DNA from 4 places in the Desulfobotulus mexicanus genome. Region 1 is predicted to be linked to each of the others. Evidence: predicted binding sites of a transcription regulator. Region 1 holds the regulator's gene; each other region holds the start of a gene.

Region 1 (4,059 bases):
ACAGTTTGCCGCTTCTTTCGCACAGGCCTGCAAAGCTCTGATCCGAAACGATTGCAATGTCACTTGCAAATAGCCATGGAGCCTTGCAACAGTACGAAGCTGTTGTAATTACAGCATTGACAGTTCAAAATAAACTGTGCTGAACAGTTACTAAAAATCTTCATCCATGGGGGCAATGGCTTCTAAAACCATTTCTGGACTTGAAGCCTGACGGAGTCTGTTTTTTACGGATGGTTCCCGCAGGAGTCTGGAAATTCTTGCCAGAATTTTCAGATGCAGACCCGTTGCTGCACCGGGTGTCAGGATGACAAAAAAAAGGTGCACCGGCCGGTTGTCCATGGCGTCAAAGGAAACGCCCCTGCGGCTTTTACCAAAGATAAGAAGGATATCTTCAAGGCTGTCCAGCTTCCCGTGGGGAATGGCAATACCATCACCGATGCCCGTACTCCCCAGCATTTCCCTTTCCAGAAGTACCTGCATGAGAACTTCCTTTGGGGGTGCGGAAGTCTGGCTGAGGGAAGCAAGCAGTTCCTCTAAAACAGCAGGCTTATCCTTTGCCTGCAGGTCGGTGAGGATGGTGTCTCTTGTCATAATATCCAGAAGTTTCATTTGTTTACCTTTTGGTTACACTGCAAGCCTGAGTGAATGCAGGTTAAAGGCCTGCTCTTTTACCGACTCAGGCAGGCCTTTAATCCATCAGGCCGTGGGCTGAATCAGTCCCAGATCTCCGTCTTTTCTTCTGTAAACGACATTGACCTTCTCTGTGCGTGCATCGGTATAAACGATAAAATTCTTTTCAGAAATTTCAAGCTGCATGGCAGCTTCTTCGGCATCCATGGGTTTGAAGGGCATGGATTCAATGATAAAGCCTGCCTTTGGAGCCGTTTCCGGATTCAAAGCATCTTCATCTGCTTCCCGGATGGTTTCAGCAACAGCCATGGCTGCCTCGGCGCCTTTGATACCGCCTTTGGAAACAGGACGCTTTTCACGGATTTTTTCTTTGGTTCTGCGGATCTGGGTTTTGAGTTTATCCACCACCAGATCCAGGGCTGCATACATATTCTCTGTTTCTTCCGTGGCCTGAAGATTCAGGCGGTCACAGGTGATGCGCACATCCACAATATGGCGGATTTTTTCCACAGACATAACCACCTGGGCTTCGGCTGGGCCGTCAAAATGCTTGTCCAGTTTGGAAAGCTTACTGGTGGCGTAATTTTTCAGTGCTTCGGAGGGTTCGATGTTCTTGAAGGTTACGGATGTCTTCATGGGTGTTCCTCCTTCATGGTGTGATGGATGAAAGCCATTTCATTTTCATAGAGCGGACGGAAAGTGAAGGCTCCCGGACTGGAATAGATCAGTACTGTCTGCGTTTGCTGGACGGAAGAATTTTTAATATTTCCCTGTATTTGGCAATGGTTCTTCTGGCTATGTCTATGTTATGTTCTTTTTCCAGGATTTCTGCAAGTTTAAGATCGCTGTAAGGTTTTTGCGGGTCTTCGCTTTCCACCAGCTGCTTGATTTTATCAAGGACACTGGCGGATGCCATGGCCTCGCCTTCCACCCGGTTGATGGAGCTGTTGAAAAAATATTTGAGTTCAAAAAGTCCCTGGGGTGTATAGGCGTACTTATTGGTGGTGACCCGGCTGATGGTGGATTCATGCATCTGTATGTCCTGAGCCACATCCCGTAAAACCATGGGTTTGAGGTGGGCTATACCCTTTTCAAAAAAATCCTTCTGGAAGCGGACAATACTTTCCATCACATTGTAAATGGTTTTTTGTCTCTGCTGTATGCTTTTGATCAGCCAGGAGGCGGAACGCATTTTTTCCTGAAGATATTCTTTTGTTTCTCCTGTAACCTTTTCCCCTGTTCTCATGGCTTTTTTATAATAGGGGTTAATGTGCAGCCTTGGCAAGCCGTCATCATTCAGGCTGATGAGAAAGTCATTGCCATGTTTGTAAACATAGATGTCCGGCGTGATATAAACGGGTGCCTCATTGTGGTATTCCCTGCCGGGTTTGGGTTCTAAGGACCGGATAACGGAAACGGCAGCGATAACGGTTTCAATGGTCAGCTTCAGGCTTTTGGCGATGGCCTTGAAATTTTTATTTTCAAGGTGTTTTAAATGCTGGGATATGATTTTTTCCACCACATCCGATGCAATGCCAAGACGTTTGATCTGCAGCAGCAGGCATTCCTGAAGGTTTCTGGCAGCTATCCCCGGAGGGTCAAAGGACTGCACAAGCCTGAGGGCCTCAGTCACTTTTTTTTCAGAACAGTCGCTGACCTTCATGATATCTTCAATGCCCGTGTCCAGATAACCATCGGTATTGATATTGCCGATGATAAGACCTGCAAGCTGCTGAATCCGGATGTCTGCTCCTGTCATGGAAAGCTGCCAGAAGAGATGCTCATGCAGGGTTTCTTTTCCAGATATGAAGTTTTCATAACGGGGGGCCTCCCTCTCCTCGGATTCAAAATGCACCCGGCCCGTACTGCTGTATTCATCAAGGTAGCTGTCCCAGTCAGTTTCTGCACTCACCTTTTCGCTGATTTCAATTTCCTGGAGTGACTCTTCCGAGGCAGGTGTTTCGTTGACTTCCGGTGTCTCTGTATCCGGAGCCTCCATGCGTTCTTCCAGGGCAGGGTTCTGTTCCAGTTCCTGCTGAATCGCATCCACCAGCTCAAGGCGGGAGAGCTGAAGCAGCTTGATGGCCTGTTGTAGCTGGGGCGTCATGACAAGCTGCTGGGTCAATTTGAGTTGTTGTCGGAGTTCTATGGCCATTTTATAACCGGAATCCGTCTCCTAAGTAGGTTTTTCGGGCTACGGGACTTGCGGCGATGGCAGCAGGCGATCCTGATTCCACCACCTTGCCTGAATGCAGGATGTAGGCATGATCGCAGACACCCAGAGTTTCCCGTACGTTATGGTCAGAAATCAGAACACCTATACCCCGGTGGGTCAGATAGTTAATGATGTTCTGTATATCACTGACAGCCATGGGATCAACCCCTGCAAAGGGTTCATCCAGAAGAACAAAGGATGGATCTGTACACAAAACCCTTGCAATTTCAAGCCGTCTTCTTTCTCCCCCGGAGAGAACCGTGGCCATCTGAGGGGCTAGATGACGTATACCCAGTTCATCCAGAAGGGATTCTGCCTTCTGCCTGCGTTCCCAACGACCCATATCCAGATTTTCAAGGATGATCAGTATATTCTCCAGAACGGAAAGTTTTCTGAATATGGAAGCTTCCTGGGGCAGATACCCTATGCCATGGCGTGCTCGCATATACATGGGATAATCCGTCAGGTCTTTATCGTCAAGGAAAACCCTGCCTCCATCGGGCCGGATCAATCCCACGGCCATGTAAAATGTGGTTGTTTTTCCGGCTCCGTTGGGACCGAGGAGACCGATGACCTGTCTGCTTTCCACATGAAGGGATACCCCGTCCACCACTTTCCGGTCGCCGTATTTTTTTTCAAGCTGCTGGAGTTGTAATAAGGCCATGGAAGATCTCCTGATTTCAGAAAGGGGCGGCATCGGATCCCGGGAAAAGGGACCCTGAAGCTCCACCTGAAATTTCGATCTCACCGGTTCTGCGGTTGAAACGGATCTCAGGACCCTGAAGTATATTCCCATCGCGTTCCATTCGTGCCGGGTTTCCCGTGAGTATGATTATTTCATCTGTGCTTGTGTATACAGCCTTTTCTCCAAGGGCATGTCCATCGGCATGGGTCAGTCTTACATGGCCTTTGGCAATGGCCTTTTCAATTCCAGGGGGGGTATGGTCTGTTTCATGCTCCTTTTTTTCTTCACTTCTGTAGTAAAGGGTCATGGTGTCAGCCATGATATTCATTTCAGCCTGGCTCATGTGGACCTTGTCATGCAGAATAAGAATCTTTGCGTTCAAATCCCAGTGCTGCATCATGGCCCTTGCAGCCATGGGGGAGGTTTCCACGCTTTCAGTGGCTGTTTCTCTGAGGGTTGTGGGTGTTTCCTGGCTGCCTTCCACTTCCATCTGATTTTGAATACGGTCAAAACGGATTATGTTGCCACG
Region 2 (4,059 bases), on a different contig from region 1:
CCGGATATCTACAACGGAAAGTTCCAGCAGATAGGCGGGCGGCATGCCTGCTATCAGCCTTTCCATCACTTCCAGCTCTGCAGGGTCTACTTCTTCAAGTATCCGTCCCTGCTTTTCCTCTATGCGTTCAATGGCCTCCTCTTCTGCAAGCTCTCCCTTTTCAAGCATCTTCAAAACCCTGAAGTAGAGACTTGTGAGCAAAGTGGCCGTCCATTCGCTCCATGCCTTGGGACCTGTGGAAAGCGAGTCCGCAACGGTCAGCAGAAAAAGCATGCGCAGGCGCTCAGGATCCCGGATTTTCATTGCACAGGCGGTAATGGTCTCTTCGTCATTGACATCCCTGCGGGTAGCAGCCTTAATGAGAAAAAGATGCTCCTGTACAAGAAAGATAACCGTATCAGCATAATCCGAACGCATACCGAAACGTGCCAGAATGGTCCGGGTCAGGCCAGCACCCTCACTGCTGTGATCATTTGTGGAAACACCTTTGCCAATATCATGGAGCATGGCACCCCAGAAAAGCAGACGTCTGTTTTTAATCTCACCAAAGGTTTCATGGTAAAGGGCATCCTGACCATGGGGCTTTTTTACCGGGGCCAGAGAAAAATCAGCCACGGCCTGAACCGTTCTCAGGGAATGTTTAGCCACAGGGTATAAGTGATATTTATTATATTGAATGCGGCATGTTATAGCATCAAATTCAGGAATCAGACGAATAAGAATACCTGTAGCCTGCATCTCGTTTAGGGGGTGGTAGGCAAAGGAAGGCGTTGCAAGAATTTTTTCAAACATTTTCAAAACATCCCTGCGACTGCGGAAGGCATCATCCACAAGGTAACCCATCTCCCGGACAATTCGTTTGGCTTCTGCGGAAAGGGGCAGCTTTTTAGAACCGCTTTCCTGAAAAACCGCCACCAGAAGCTCCGGGTTTTTCAAAACACTCTTGATATCATCAAAGCCCAGCATTCCTTTATGAATAATAAGACCTGGGACCTTTGTCGTTTTTCTGTACCTTCTTTTAAATCCAAGTTTCTGCTCATGACCGGCTTCATCCAGAAGCATGAGCAGGTGCTGCTTGATAAAATCCATTTCCTGATGCAGGGCTCCGAGAAAACGCTCCACAGAAGTCATGCCGTCACCCGGAATAAAACCAAGAGTTTCGGCCAACTGCATCTGATGTTCAAAATAAAGCTGATCACATTTTCTGCCCGTCAGATAATGCAGGTGGTTACGCACCTGCCAAATAAAGGCCAGCGCTTTTTTCAGATTATGAAATTCTTCCCATGAAAGATAACCGTTATATTCCAGATCTCTTGGCTCTTTCAGACCAAACCGGACCCGTCCCAGCCAGAGCATGGTATGGTAATCCCTCAAGCCGCCCTGCCCCAGTTTCAGGTTGGGCTCCAGAAGATGGGTTGAATCCCCAAACTGCTCATGCCGTTTCCGATTTCCTTCCACCAGCCAACCCATTATTTTTTTGGGATGGGACTGTACAAAACGGGCCCTGAGTTTTTCCATCAGCGTCATAAAAAGGGGGGACATTCCACATACAAAACGAGCATCCAGCACGGCGGTCAGCACTTCCAGATCCTGGCTGGCAAGGTGCAGACACTCGGAAATGGCGCGGGTGGCATGCCCCACTTCCAGACCGATATCCCACAGCGGATAAATCACTTCCTGAATCAGAGCCTCAGCTGATGGCGGAACTTCCTTTTCAAAGAGAAAAAGAATATCCACATCTGAATGAACGCACTGCTCCATCCGGCCATAACCACCCAGAGCAATGATAGCATAAGGATTTCTTGCAATGTCCATGAGGGGGCCCACATCGCTGAGGGTAAAACTCTCCCGAAAATAAGAATCAATAAGGGCTGCATGACGAACAAGAAAATCTTCAGCCCTGCCGTCCAGATATTCCTGAATCAGCTGACTGCGCTTCTCCTTCAGAACCTGTATTGCTGAAGATTTTTTATGGGTCTGTAAATTTGTCATCATCGCATCACCTTTCTGTCAAACTATAAAAGCAAACTGCATGCCACAAAAACACAATACCAATAAGGCATTATTATAAATGGGAATACACACATAAAAACCTGGCTGGTATTTATTTTTATTGTTTCAAAAATGTTATAAACACAGCCTGGGGCAACAACATTTTTGTACTTTTTAAAGATCAGGCAAAGAAAAAACTGTAGCTACCGACCTGACCTTGCACGAATTCCGATTTATGGCAAGCTTTCTGTCCCACATAAAAGGCCATAAAAAAAGATCCACACCCGGCCTTAAAAGCGGATGTGGATCTTTTTAAATAAAAAATCTAAAACCCCATGGTCCCTGAAACGATGGAAGAATCGTTCTGATTTTACACCTTACTACACAACTCCCTGAAGAATCATGGCTCTGGCAACTTTAAGGAAACCTGCAATATTGGCACCCTTCACATAGTTCCCTTCTTCCCCGAACTCCTTTGCGGCATCCCAGGCATTATCATGGATGCTCTTCATAATTCCCTTGAGCTTTTCATCCACTTCTTCCCGGCTCCATGAAAGACGCATGGAGTTCTGGGTCATTTCCAGACCGGAAGTGGCAACACCACCGGCATTGGCAGCCTTACCCGGACCATAAAGGAGCTTGTTCTTCTGGAAAACCTCAATGGCTTCAGGCGTACAAGGCATGTTGGCACCTTCTGCCACCAGCATACAGCCATTTTGAACCAGATCCTGAGCCTCTTCTCCGGAAACCTCATTCTGGGTAGCAGAGGGGAAGGCACAGTCCACAGGCACACCCCAGGGCCGCTTACCCTCGGTAAAGATGGCCTTGGGATACTTCTCCACATACTCACTGATCCTGCCACGCTTTACATTTTTAAGGTCCATGACAAAGGCAAGCTTTTCCTCATCAATGCCTGAAGGATCATAAATGAAACCGCTGGAATCAGAGAAGGTAACAGGTGTAGCCCCAAGCTCCAGAAGCTTCTGGGCCGTATACTGGGCCACATTACCGGAACCGGAAATGGCGCAGGACTTGCCCTTGAAGCCCTTACCCTGCTGGGCCAGCATATTCTGTGCGAAATAAACACAGCCATAACCCGTGGCTTCGGGCCGGATAAGGGAACCGCCAAAATCAATACCCTTACCCGTAAGAACACCGGTAAAATGGTTGGCCATGCGCTTGTACTGGCCAAACATATACCCGACCTCACGACCACCCACACCGATATCCCCGGCAGGTACATCCGTGTCCGGACCGATATGGCGGAAAAGCTCTGTCATGAAGCTCTGGCAAAAACGCATGATCTCGCCTTCGCTTCTTCCGTGGGGATGGAAATCGGAACCGCCCTTACCACCACCAAGGGGAAGGGTGGTCAGGCTGTTTTTAAATACCTGCTCAAAGCCAAGAAATTTCAAAATTGAAAGATTTACCGAAGAATGAAAGCGTATCCCACCCTTATAAGGACCAATGGCACTGTTGAACTGAACACGGAACCCCCGGTTCACATGAATCTTTCCGGAATCATCTACCCATGGCACCCTGAAAAGTATCACCCTTTCCGGCTCCACCATACGTTCAAGAATGGAATAATCCTGAATTTCCGGCATCTGAGAGACAACAGGCTCAAGGCTTTCCAGTACTTCCTGCACAGCCTGAAGAAATTCTGGTTCATGACTGCTACGGCCCTTGACCTGACTCAACACATCCTGAATATATGCGCTTCCCATCCAACTCTCCTTTTTTGGGCAGGTACAATCCCGGTAAAAACCTTGGGAATTTTCCCGCATTCTTATGGTAAACAACCTTGATTAACAGCTGCGGAATCTAACATTTTTGAATTATCTTGTACAGTTTTCCACACTGTTTTTTTATATTTATTCAGCAAACATGATCATTCACCATATTTTATTCTGAAATTAAAGAATATTTTTTCAGGATAAAACATGCTGAATAATTAGCACATACAAAAAAAGGGACACCCCCCGGAAAAGAGGAGTATCCCTTAAAAAAACAAAGTGTCCGGGGCGGTACAGGCCGCCCCTTTTACTTTTTAAACCATTTCAAAGA
Region 3 (4,059 bases), on a different contig from region 1:
GAACCGGCTTCGGGTTCCGTAAGAAGCATTGTGCCTGCCCATTTGCCCGAATACATGTTTTTAAGAACCTGATCCTTCTGCTCCTTTGTGCCGTAGCTTTCGATCATGCGGGCTGCACCGTGGGTAAGCATGTTGAAAAGCATAAAGGAGTTGCAGGCACCATAAAAATACTCATTGGCTGCAAGGCCCACGGAGGTGGGCATTCCCTGTCCCCCCCATTCCTGGGAATCACTCATGGCCAGCCACTGACCATCGCAATAGGTTTTGTAGACTTTATGGTAGGCTTCGGGAACTTTCACCTCGCCTGCATCGAATACACAGCCGGGGCTGTCGCTGATTTTTTGCAGGGGAAGGATTTCTTTGATGGCAAGGTTTCTGGCTTCCGTGACAATGAGGTCAACGGTTTTGCGGTTAAAGTCAGAAAAAAGTTCGTTTTTTGCAAGCTCTGCTACTTCAAACTGCTCATGAAGAACAAAATCTACATCGCGGCGGTCGGCAATCAGTTGGGCCATCTGGAGTCTCCTTTTAGGGATTTTGGTGAAAGATTTATATTCCTTACGACAGGTATCATTATTATTAAAGTCTTATGATGATGCAATCGGGTGTTTTACTTTTCTGCCCGGATAAGAAAAATTTGTGGTTCTGTTTCGGGTGCTGATAATTCTCTCCCTTCCTTAATACGAAAGACTTTTTCCGGGGGGAGGTAAGAATTTTCTGATCAAACGATGACTGAATTCTAAAACCATGTTTTGTTGTTTTTTGCAATGCCTGTGTACATATCCGGTAAAATCTGGTTTTAAATTAAAATAAGATCCGCTTATTTTTTAGGCAGTTTTGAGCAAAAGCCCCTGACTTTGAATTTTATGTTTTCGGTCTCCAGCACGCCATATTCCCATTTTTTGGGCTTCTTCTACCAGTTCGTCACGAAAATCCGGATGTGCTATGGAAATAAGTGCTTCTGCCCTCTCCCATGTGGATTTACCTTTCAGGTTGACCTTGCCGTATTCCGTGACCACCCAATGGGTTACAGTACGGGGAACCGTGATAATGGAACCTGGTGTGAAGGTGGGGCGGATGCGGGAAATCAGCTCTCCGTCCTTTCCTTTTGTGGTGGAGGAAAGGCAGATAAAACTTTTACCGCCAGGGGCATGGTAGGCACCGAAGGTATAGTCAAACTGACCACCGGTACCGGATATATGACGGGGGCCTGAAGACTCACTGGAAATCTGCCCGAATAGATCCACCTCCACGGCATTGTTGATGGCAACCATGTTTTCATTCATGGAAATATTTGAGGGTTTGTTGACAAAATCCACGGAATAGCTGGCACAGAATGGGTTTTTGTCAAGAAAATCATAGAGTTTCTGGGAGCCAAGGGCAAAGGTATAGGCCATTTTGCCGGGGCAGTATCTGGTGTATTTGCAGGTGATGCGACCGGCCTCAAACATATCCACAAAGGAGTCTGCCAGCATTTCCGTATGAACTCCAAGATCCTTGAGATCAGACTCTGCTATCATTTTACCCACAGCATTGGGCATACCCCCTATACCCAGCTGAATACAGGAGCCATCCTGAATTTCTTCCATGATGAGTCTTGCAATGCGGGTATCAATTTCCGAAGGCGTGGAGGAGGGGAGCTGGAAAAGGGGTTTGTGGTCGGATTCCACAATCAGATCTACGTCATCAATGTGGATACCCTCATTGAATCCGCCATAGCATTGGGGAATATTGCGGTTTACTTCCACAATCACTTTTTTTGCTTTTCTGGCAACGGCCATCTGTATGGAATTGGATGTGCCGAAATTGAAATATCCCCTTTCATCCATGGGTGCTACGGCTACAAGAAAGGCATCTGAATCAATGACATCATAGTGTCCCGGTCCTTCATGGAAAAGGAAGGGTATATAAAAACAATTGCCCGCATCGTGGAGCTTTCTGTCTCCTCCGGAAAAATGCCAGTTATTATAAATAATACGGGTAGCTGACGGGTCTGCTTTGGCAACGGCTGCAAGGCCCGGGAAAGTCATGGCTCTGACTTTAACATCTTCCAGTTCATGGACCCGGGCTGCAAGGGCAGCATCCAGTGTCAGGGGAGCGCAGGCAAAATTACCGTAATCCACCCAGTCTCCGGAACGGATTTCAGCTACTGCCTGCTCGGGGCTGCGCATTTTTTTATTATAAGATACCAGATAAGAGCTCATTTATTCCTCCTTGGTGGTCCCTGTGGGGAAAAATATCGTCAGCTGAATTTTCTGACAGGTCTGATTGAGTCTGCATCTTGTCTGATAGTCATTATTGCCATAAGCGTGCCATGGCACCATTTTTCCTGGGAAGGTATGTGTAGCTTAGGTTTATTATATAAACTCAACAAAGGCGGCTTTCTTTTGTCTATCTTGTAATTGATTGATATTCAATCGGTATTAAATGGTCGTATGATTAAGAAAAGATTTCTTAATCTTATTTCTCACATTCATGGATTTTATCTTTTTCGATGGAAATAAGCTATGGGGGAGATCTTGGGATGTTTGGGTATTGGGGTACAGGCAGGGCGAATTCACCACATATGTTTATTCTGTCTGTAAAAATAATGTTTAAAAACAAGGCTTTTTTAATTGTGTGGCGGTTTCGCTCCATTATGGGAGGGTTTATTGCCTTTTTTTAGGAAATACCATGTTGGTACAGTTTGAAAAAAATGGTTTTTCTCTGTATCTCCAGAACTTTTGCCGCATATCCTTTATCTCATTGGCGTTCTTTGAGGGTGCGGATAAGGATTTGCCTTTCAAAATGATTCATGGAATGACGGAGATTCATTTCACTGAGGAAATCGTCCGGACTTTTGGTGCTGAGCTGATGGATATTTCCCCTGAAGCTTTCCGAAAAAAATTATCCAGAGGACGGCATAGGGTGAGTCATTATATGAAGGGAATCTGCGGCCATGTGGATGCCTCCAATCCCTGTCGCTGCACCCACAAGGTGAGGCCTTTTTCAGATATGGGTATGCTGGATGCGGATCATCTGCGCTTTCACAGGCCGGAGGGTGTACGGGTGAGGGAAGTGATGGGGGAACGCATCATGCGCTTTGAGAAAAGCTACTATGACCCGTTTCTTGCCCGGTTCAGGGATCAGCCCTTTTATGACTCACCGGACATGGCGGATTGGCTGAATGGTATTTTGAAAAATGATGACTTTAAAAATCTGTTCCATCTAAATCAATGAGGGATGCTTCAAAGGAAAAAGTGCTGACTTGAATACCTGCCCCTGGGAATGGTTTTTACGTCTCCTGTTTTACAGGGGCACCCTTTACGGGTACCCGCTGGCAGACTCTGGGACAGACCTTGTTTTTATTAGACTTTGAAACGGATATTAAGAATATCTCCGTCTTCTACCCTGTAATCTTTGCCGTTGACAGAGAGTTTCCCCGCTTTTTTAATTTCCGCCTCACTGCCCAGAGCCATGAGTTCATCGTATTTGATAACTTCCGCACGGATAAAACCACGCTCCAGGTCAGAATGGATGACTCCGGCGGCTTTGGGTGCAGGTGCATCCCTGCGTACCAGCCATTGGCGCACCTCATCTTTGCCCACGGTGAAAAAGCTGATACGCCCGAGGGCTTCAAGGGCAGTGCGGGTTAAAAGACCAAGGGCTGGCTCTGCTATGCCCAGATCCTCAAGAAAAGCTGCTTTTTCTCCTGCATCTTCCAGAAGGGCGATTTCTGACTCCATGCCTGCGCATATCTGAAGGACAGCCATATGATCCCTCTGGCTTCGCTCCTCTATGGTGGCGGGGATTTTGCCGTCTGCTATGGCATCTTCACCGGTATTGAGAACCACCAGCATCTGCTTGCGGGTAATCAGGGGATAGCTGCGGATCAGGGCTTCTTCCTCATCACTGATGTCAAAAAGGCGTAAGGGTTTTTCTTCTTCAAGGTGGGCCTGCATGCGCTGGAGCAGGGCAAATTCCTTTTTCTGATCCTCATCCTTAATTTTTTTGAGACTGAGCTCCAGACGTTCCAGTCGCTTTTCCACAAAAATCTGATCGTGAATGAGAAGTTCCGAACAG
Region 4 (4,059 bases), on a different contig from region 1:
AATGGTTTTTAGGGCCAGAACCGTTCTGGAGAGTTCCCCGCCCGAGGCAATTTTACTTAAAGGGTTTTCCGTTTCCCCCACATTGGGGGCGATACAGAACCGTGCACTTTCACTTCCTTTTTCCCCCAGCCCCTGTCCCTTTTCATCCTTCATCCATGGAGAGCTGCCAGCTTCCAGAGGCAGCAGGGCCACCCGGAATCGGGTTCCGGCCATACAGAGGTCAGCCAGTTCCTTTTCCACGGCAGAGGCCATGGTCAGGGCTGCGGCACTGCGTTTTTCCGAAAGATGACGGGCAAGCTTCAGGGTTTCATTGTAAAGGATAAGGCGCTGTTTCTTGAGTTCTTCCATGCGTTCTTCCATGGAGTCTGCTTCCATGTACCGTTTTTCCAGTGTTTCTTTGTGTGCCAGCACATCCTTCAGTTCAGGGCCGTATTTTTTCTTCAGTTTTGCAAGGAGATGCAGCCGGCTTTCCACCTGATCCAGCAGGGCCGGATTCATCTCCATATGGTCAAGGTACTGGCGCAGATGTCCTGCCAGATCTTCGCAGCGCAGGGCAAGGGCTTCTGTGTCACTGGCTGCCGTATCCAGGGAGGGGTCCAGGGAAGCTGCCTTGTCCATTTCCTTGCGCAGCATGGCAAGTTTTCCTGCTATGGCATCTTCTCCTTCATAGAGCTGTTCCACCACAAGGCCGATGGTTTGTCCCAGAGCATGGGCATGGCGCAGTTTTTTTCTTAAGATTTCAAGTTCTGCATCTTCGTTTTCCTTTGGACCTGCCTCTTCAATTTCCCGGATCTGAAAGGCCGTGAAATCCGCCTCCGCCTCTTCTTTGGCCTTTTTCTTTTTCAGGTTTTCCATCTCCCTCAGGGTCTGGAGCAGTTTTCCGTGGCTTTCAGTATATTGTGTCAGTTCTTTTTCCAGCCCTGCATAATCATCGAGCATATCCAGATGAAGGTTTTCATCCAGAAGGCGCTGGTGGGCATGCTGTCCTGCTATGCTTGCAAGCTGTTCGGTAAGTTCTCCCAAAAGCTGGGCCGTGGCCATGCGGGAGTTGATGTATATTTTGTGGGGACCTGTGGCGGAAAGCACTCTGCGGATATGCAGTCCCTGATCCAAAGGGATGTCGTTTTTCTCCATGGCAATGGCCGCAGGGCTTCCTGCTCTTGGCATGAAAAGGGCTTCCACCTCTGCGCTGCTGTGTCCCTGGCGTATCATGCGGGCATCTGCACGGCTTCCCAGAAGCAGGTTCACAGCCTGAATGATGATGGATTTCCCTGCGCCGGTTTCACCGCTCATGACGGTCATGCCCTGGCCAAAGCCTATGGTCAGGTCATCGATGATGGCAAAATTGCGGATGGCAAGTTCGCTGAGCATGGGGCCTTTCCTTTGGATAGAGGAATAAGGAACTTATTTTGTAATTGTTCAGCACATTTTTAGGTTTCATACCTGTAAGCAAGGTGCACAGGCTCCCAGGCTATTTGCCCGTGACGCAATCTTATTCTTAGAGCTTCTTGCCCTGTGCGGAATCGGCAAAAACTCACCGCCACAGGCAGGATGAGCTTTTTGATTACCATAGCAGGCTTATGCACGCTGCCTTTGTGGCGGCTCAGACAGTTTGCCGCTTCTTTCGCACAGGTCTGCAAAGCTCTTATCCGAAACGATTGCAACGTCACTTGCAAATAGCCAGGGAGCCTTGCCATGGAGCTGAGTCAATGAAACTAAAGCATTGCAGCTTCGGAATAAAATTGTGCCGAACAGTTACCTTCTTTTATACAGGGATTCTTTTAGCCTGTCCCGCTATCCATTACAATCCCGAAAGATGGCTTCTGTACCTTTGCATGGTATGCCTGCCTGATTGAATGCCTTTGATTTGCAAAGCAAAAGTTTTTAATTTTTACAGAAGAGAAAGGAAGCCCGGCATTTTTAAAATTGTGTCTGCCGGGCTTTATCATCATATAGGCAGGGGAGAGGGGTTTTGCTTTGTAAAAACCCCTCTCCGGTATCAGGCCTGAGGAGTCTGAGCTCCCGGTTCCGGTAGGCTTTGAGGTATGCTGAGAGGATTTTTTTTCCCATGCAGCCCATGGGGCTGGCTTATTTAGTGATACAGTTTTTTCAGAAGCCATTCTTTGACTTCTCCTTCAATGGAGTAAACGCCCCTGTTGTAACCTATGGACTCCATAAAGGATTCCTTGAGTCCGGGGGGCAGGGGGATTTTTGCCAGTTCTACTGCCTCTTCGGAATTTCTTCGTATAAGATAGATCACAGGAGGATCTTCCCAGGTATTTACTGTGAAATAGTGTGATTTATCATGCTTTCCCCTTACGGAGTAACGCAGTCCGCCGGGCTTCCATATGCCACCCCATTCCAGGTAAAGATTCACGGCATCTTCGGGTGTAAGCTCCCAGTCAATTTCATTGAGCAGGTCCATATCATTTCTAAGTTCTTCGATGGCTATCATAGGCTTGGCCTCCTTGTTTTCGTTGTCGCATGTATTTAATGCATTCTTTGTGCCATTGTTTTTTATGGATTGTTTTTATTGGTTTTTTATTTGCAATCACGGTTTTTTAGAAATAAAGTCCCGGTTTTTTCTAAAAAAATGGGTCTTGCATGGTGTTCTGGGTCAGTGTTGTCTCATTTTCTTTGTGAGACATAGACACGGGCATCGCTTTATCAGTTATTTCAACCTTAAAGCATTGGGCCTTTCTTTTATATCTATCTTTAACAGATCTTTTGCTGTGAACAGGACACATCTTCTGTGTGGGACAGAAATGCTGATTTTCAGGGAATTTTCAGGAAAAACAGTCTTTGGCACGAATCCTGAATAATGGAAAAATCCATGTGTTGCTGTTGCAAGTCGGCGTGGGCGTGTTAAAGTATGAACCATACAGTCTGCCTCCCTGGGTGGCGTGGAGAAAAGCCGTGAAAGCCTGTGATGAAAACATAGAAAAAACAATTCTTCTCGCAGATCAGATGCTGGCCCTTGCGGATGAAGGGGATGAGGCTCGTGAAGACGTCTCCTGCGGTGTCATGTATGGTATCCTCAGGGATGCGGGGTACAGACTGAAGCAGCTTGCTGAAAAGGAAAGGGCTGCCCACAGGTCAAAGGCAGGCCTGTCTGTATTGAAAAGCGGTACAGGTTGAATTTTTGTTCGCCCAGATTGTTAAGGGTTTTTGTCTGAGAGTGGGAAGGAATAATACAAAAAATTTTGATTTATGGTATTGTTGAGCATATTTTTTTAACATCCATTGAAATCCTAAGGGAAAAAGGAGTTTATCCATGGCAGAAAGACTGGACGTTTACAGATGTGATATTTGTGGCAATGTAATAGAAGTAATGCACGGCGGTAAGGGTGAGCTGGTCTGCTGCGGTCAGCCCATGGTGCATCTGACGGAAAATACCGTGGATGCTGCAAAGGAAAAGCATGTGCCCGTGATTGAGCGCATCCCCGGAGGCGTAAAGGTTGTGGTTGGCAGCACGGAACATCCCATGCTTGAAAAACACTATATTGAATGGATTGAGATTATTGCTGATAATCGCGTATACCGTCAGGATCTTAATCCCGGCGAAAAGCCCGAAGCTACCTTCATGATTGATGCTAAAAATGTGGTTGCCCGTGAATACTGCAATCTGCACGGAGTGTGGAAAGCCGAAGGTTAAAGTCTGAAAGACTGTTGTCTGCTCTGACCTGTAACAGAAAACACAACAATGAAAGGATAAACGGATATGGCACAGTGGAAATGCAGCATCTGCGGCTATCAGATGGAAGCGGAAACACCTCCGGCAGAATGTCCGTCCTGCAAGAAGACCTGCGAGTTTCTTGACAATACCTGCTATACACCGGATTGCGAGGGTGCGGGCAGGGATGACAGAATAAAATAACAGGCCGGGTTCAGTATGCTGCTGAACCCGCAGAAAAGACTGCGGTGAGATATCATCGCAGTCTGTCTCTTTAAGGAGGAGACACTATGGATGTGGTTCTGCTTTCCCGGTTGCAGTTTGCCGCAACCACTATGTTTCACTTTTTATTTGTTCCCCTTACGCTGGGGCTTTCCATTCTTGTG

Evidence for each region. The regulator sigma-54, encoded in region 1, starts transcription at its own class of promoters, with help from an activator protein. The targets are predictions, from matches to a motif close to TNTGGCACANTTTCTGCTNT.
Region 2: glnD ([protein-PII] uridylyltransferase) is a predicted target of sigma-54. The motif match lies at 2,021-2,040, and genes of this name have one in related genera.
Region 3: FIM25_RS04520 (acetyl-CoA hydrolase/transferase family protein) is a predicted target of sigma-54. The motif match lies at 2,295-2,314, and genes of this name have one in related genera.
Region 4: FIM25_RS07575 (DVU0772 family protein) is a predicted target of sigma-54. The motif match lies at 2,493-2,512, and genes of this name have one in related genera.

What each region holds. Positions count from the first base shown of each region.
Region 1 is NZ_VDMB01000002.1:200,186-204,244, forward strand. Features, by position in the region: gene FIM25_RS03000 (PTS sugar transporter subunit IIA) at 151-609, opposite strand; gene hpf (ribosome hibernation-promoting factor, HPF/YfiA family) at 697-1,266, opposite strand; gene rpoN (RNA polymerase factor sigma-54) at 1,355-2,785, opposite strand; gene lptB (LPS export ABC transporter ATP-binding protein) at 2,787-3,509, opposite strand; gene FIM25_RS03020 (LptA/OstA family protein) at 3,526-4,059, opposite strand, start outside.
Region 2 is NZ_VDMB01000015.1:51,239-55,297, reverse strand. Features, by position in the region: gene glnD ([protein-PII] uridylyltransferase) at 1-1,995, opposite strand, end outside; gene gdhA (NADP-specific glutamate dehydrogenase) at 2,373-3,704, opposite strand; gene FIM25_RS11815 (thiolase family protein) at 4,043-4,059, opposite strand, start outside.
Region 3 is NZ_VDMB01000004.1:34,479-38,537, forward strand. Features, by position in the region: gene FIM25_RS04515 (acyl-CoA dehydrogenase) at 1-512, opposite strand, end outside; gene FIM25_RS04520 (acetyl-CoA hydrolase/transferase family protein) at 825-2,201, opposite strand; gene FIM25_RS04525 (hypothetical protein) at 2,785-3,216, shown strand; gene FIM25_RS04530 (DUF933 domain-containing protein) at 3,345-4,059, opposite strand, start outside.
Region 4 is NZ_VDMB01000007.1:120,846-124,904, reverse strand. Features, by position in the region: gene recN (DNA repair protein RecN) at 1-1,371, opposite strand, end outside; gene FIM25_RS07580 (hypothetical protein) at 1,782-2,120, opposite strand; gene FIM25_RS07575 (DVU0772 family protein) at 2,093-2,455, opposite strand; gene FIM25_RS07570 (hypothetical protein) at 2,917-3,138, shown strand; gene FIM25_RS07565 (desulfoferrodoxin) at 3,275-3,655, shown strand; gene FIM25_RS17055 (rubredoxin-like domain-containing protein) at 3,722-3,877, shown strand; gene FIM25_RS07560 (cytochrome ubiquinol oxidase subunit I) at 3,964-4,059, shown strand, end outside.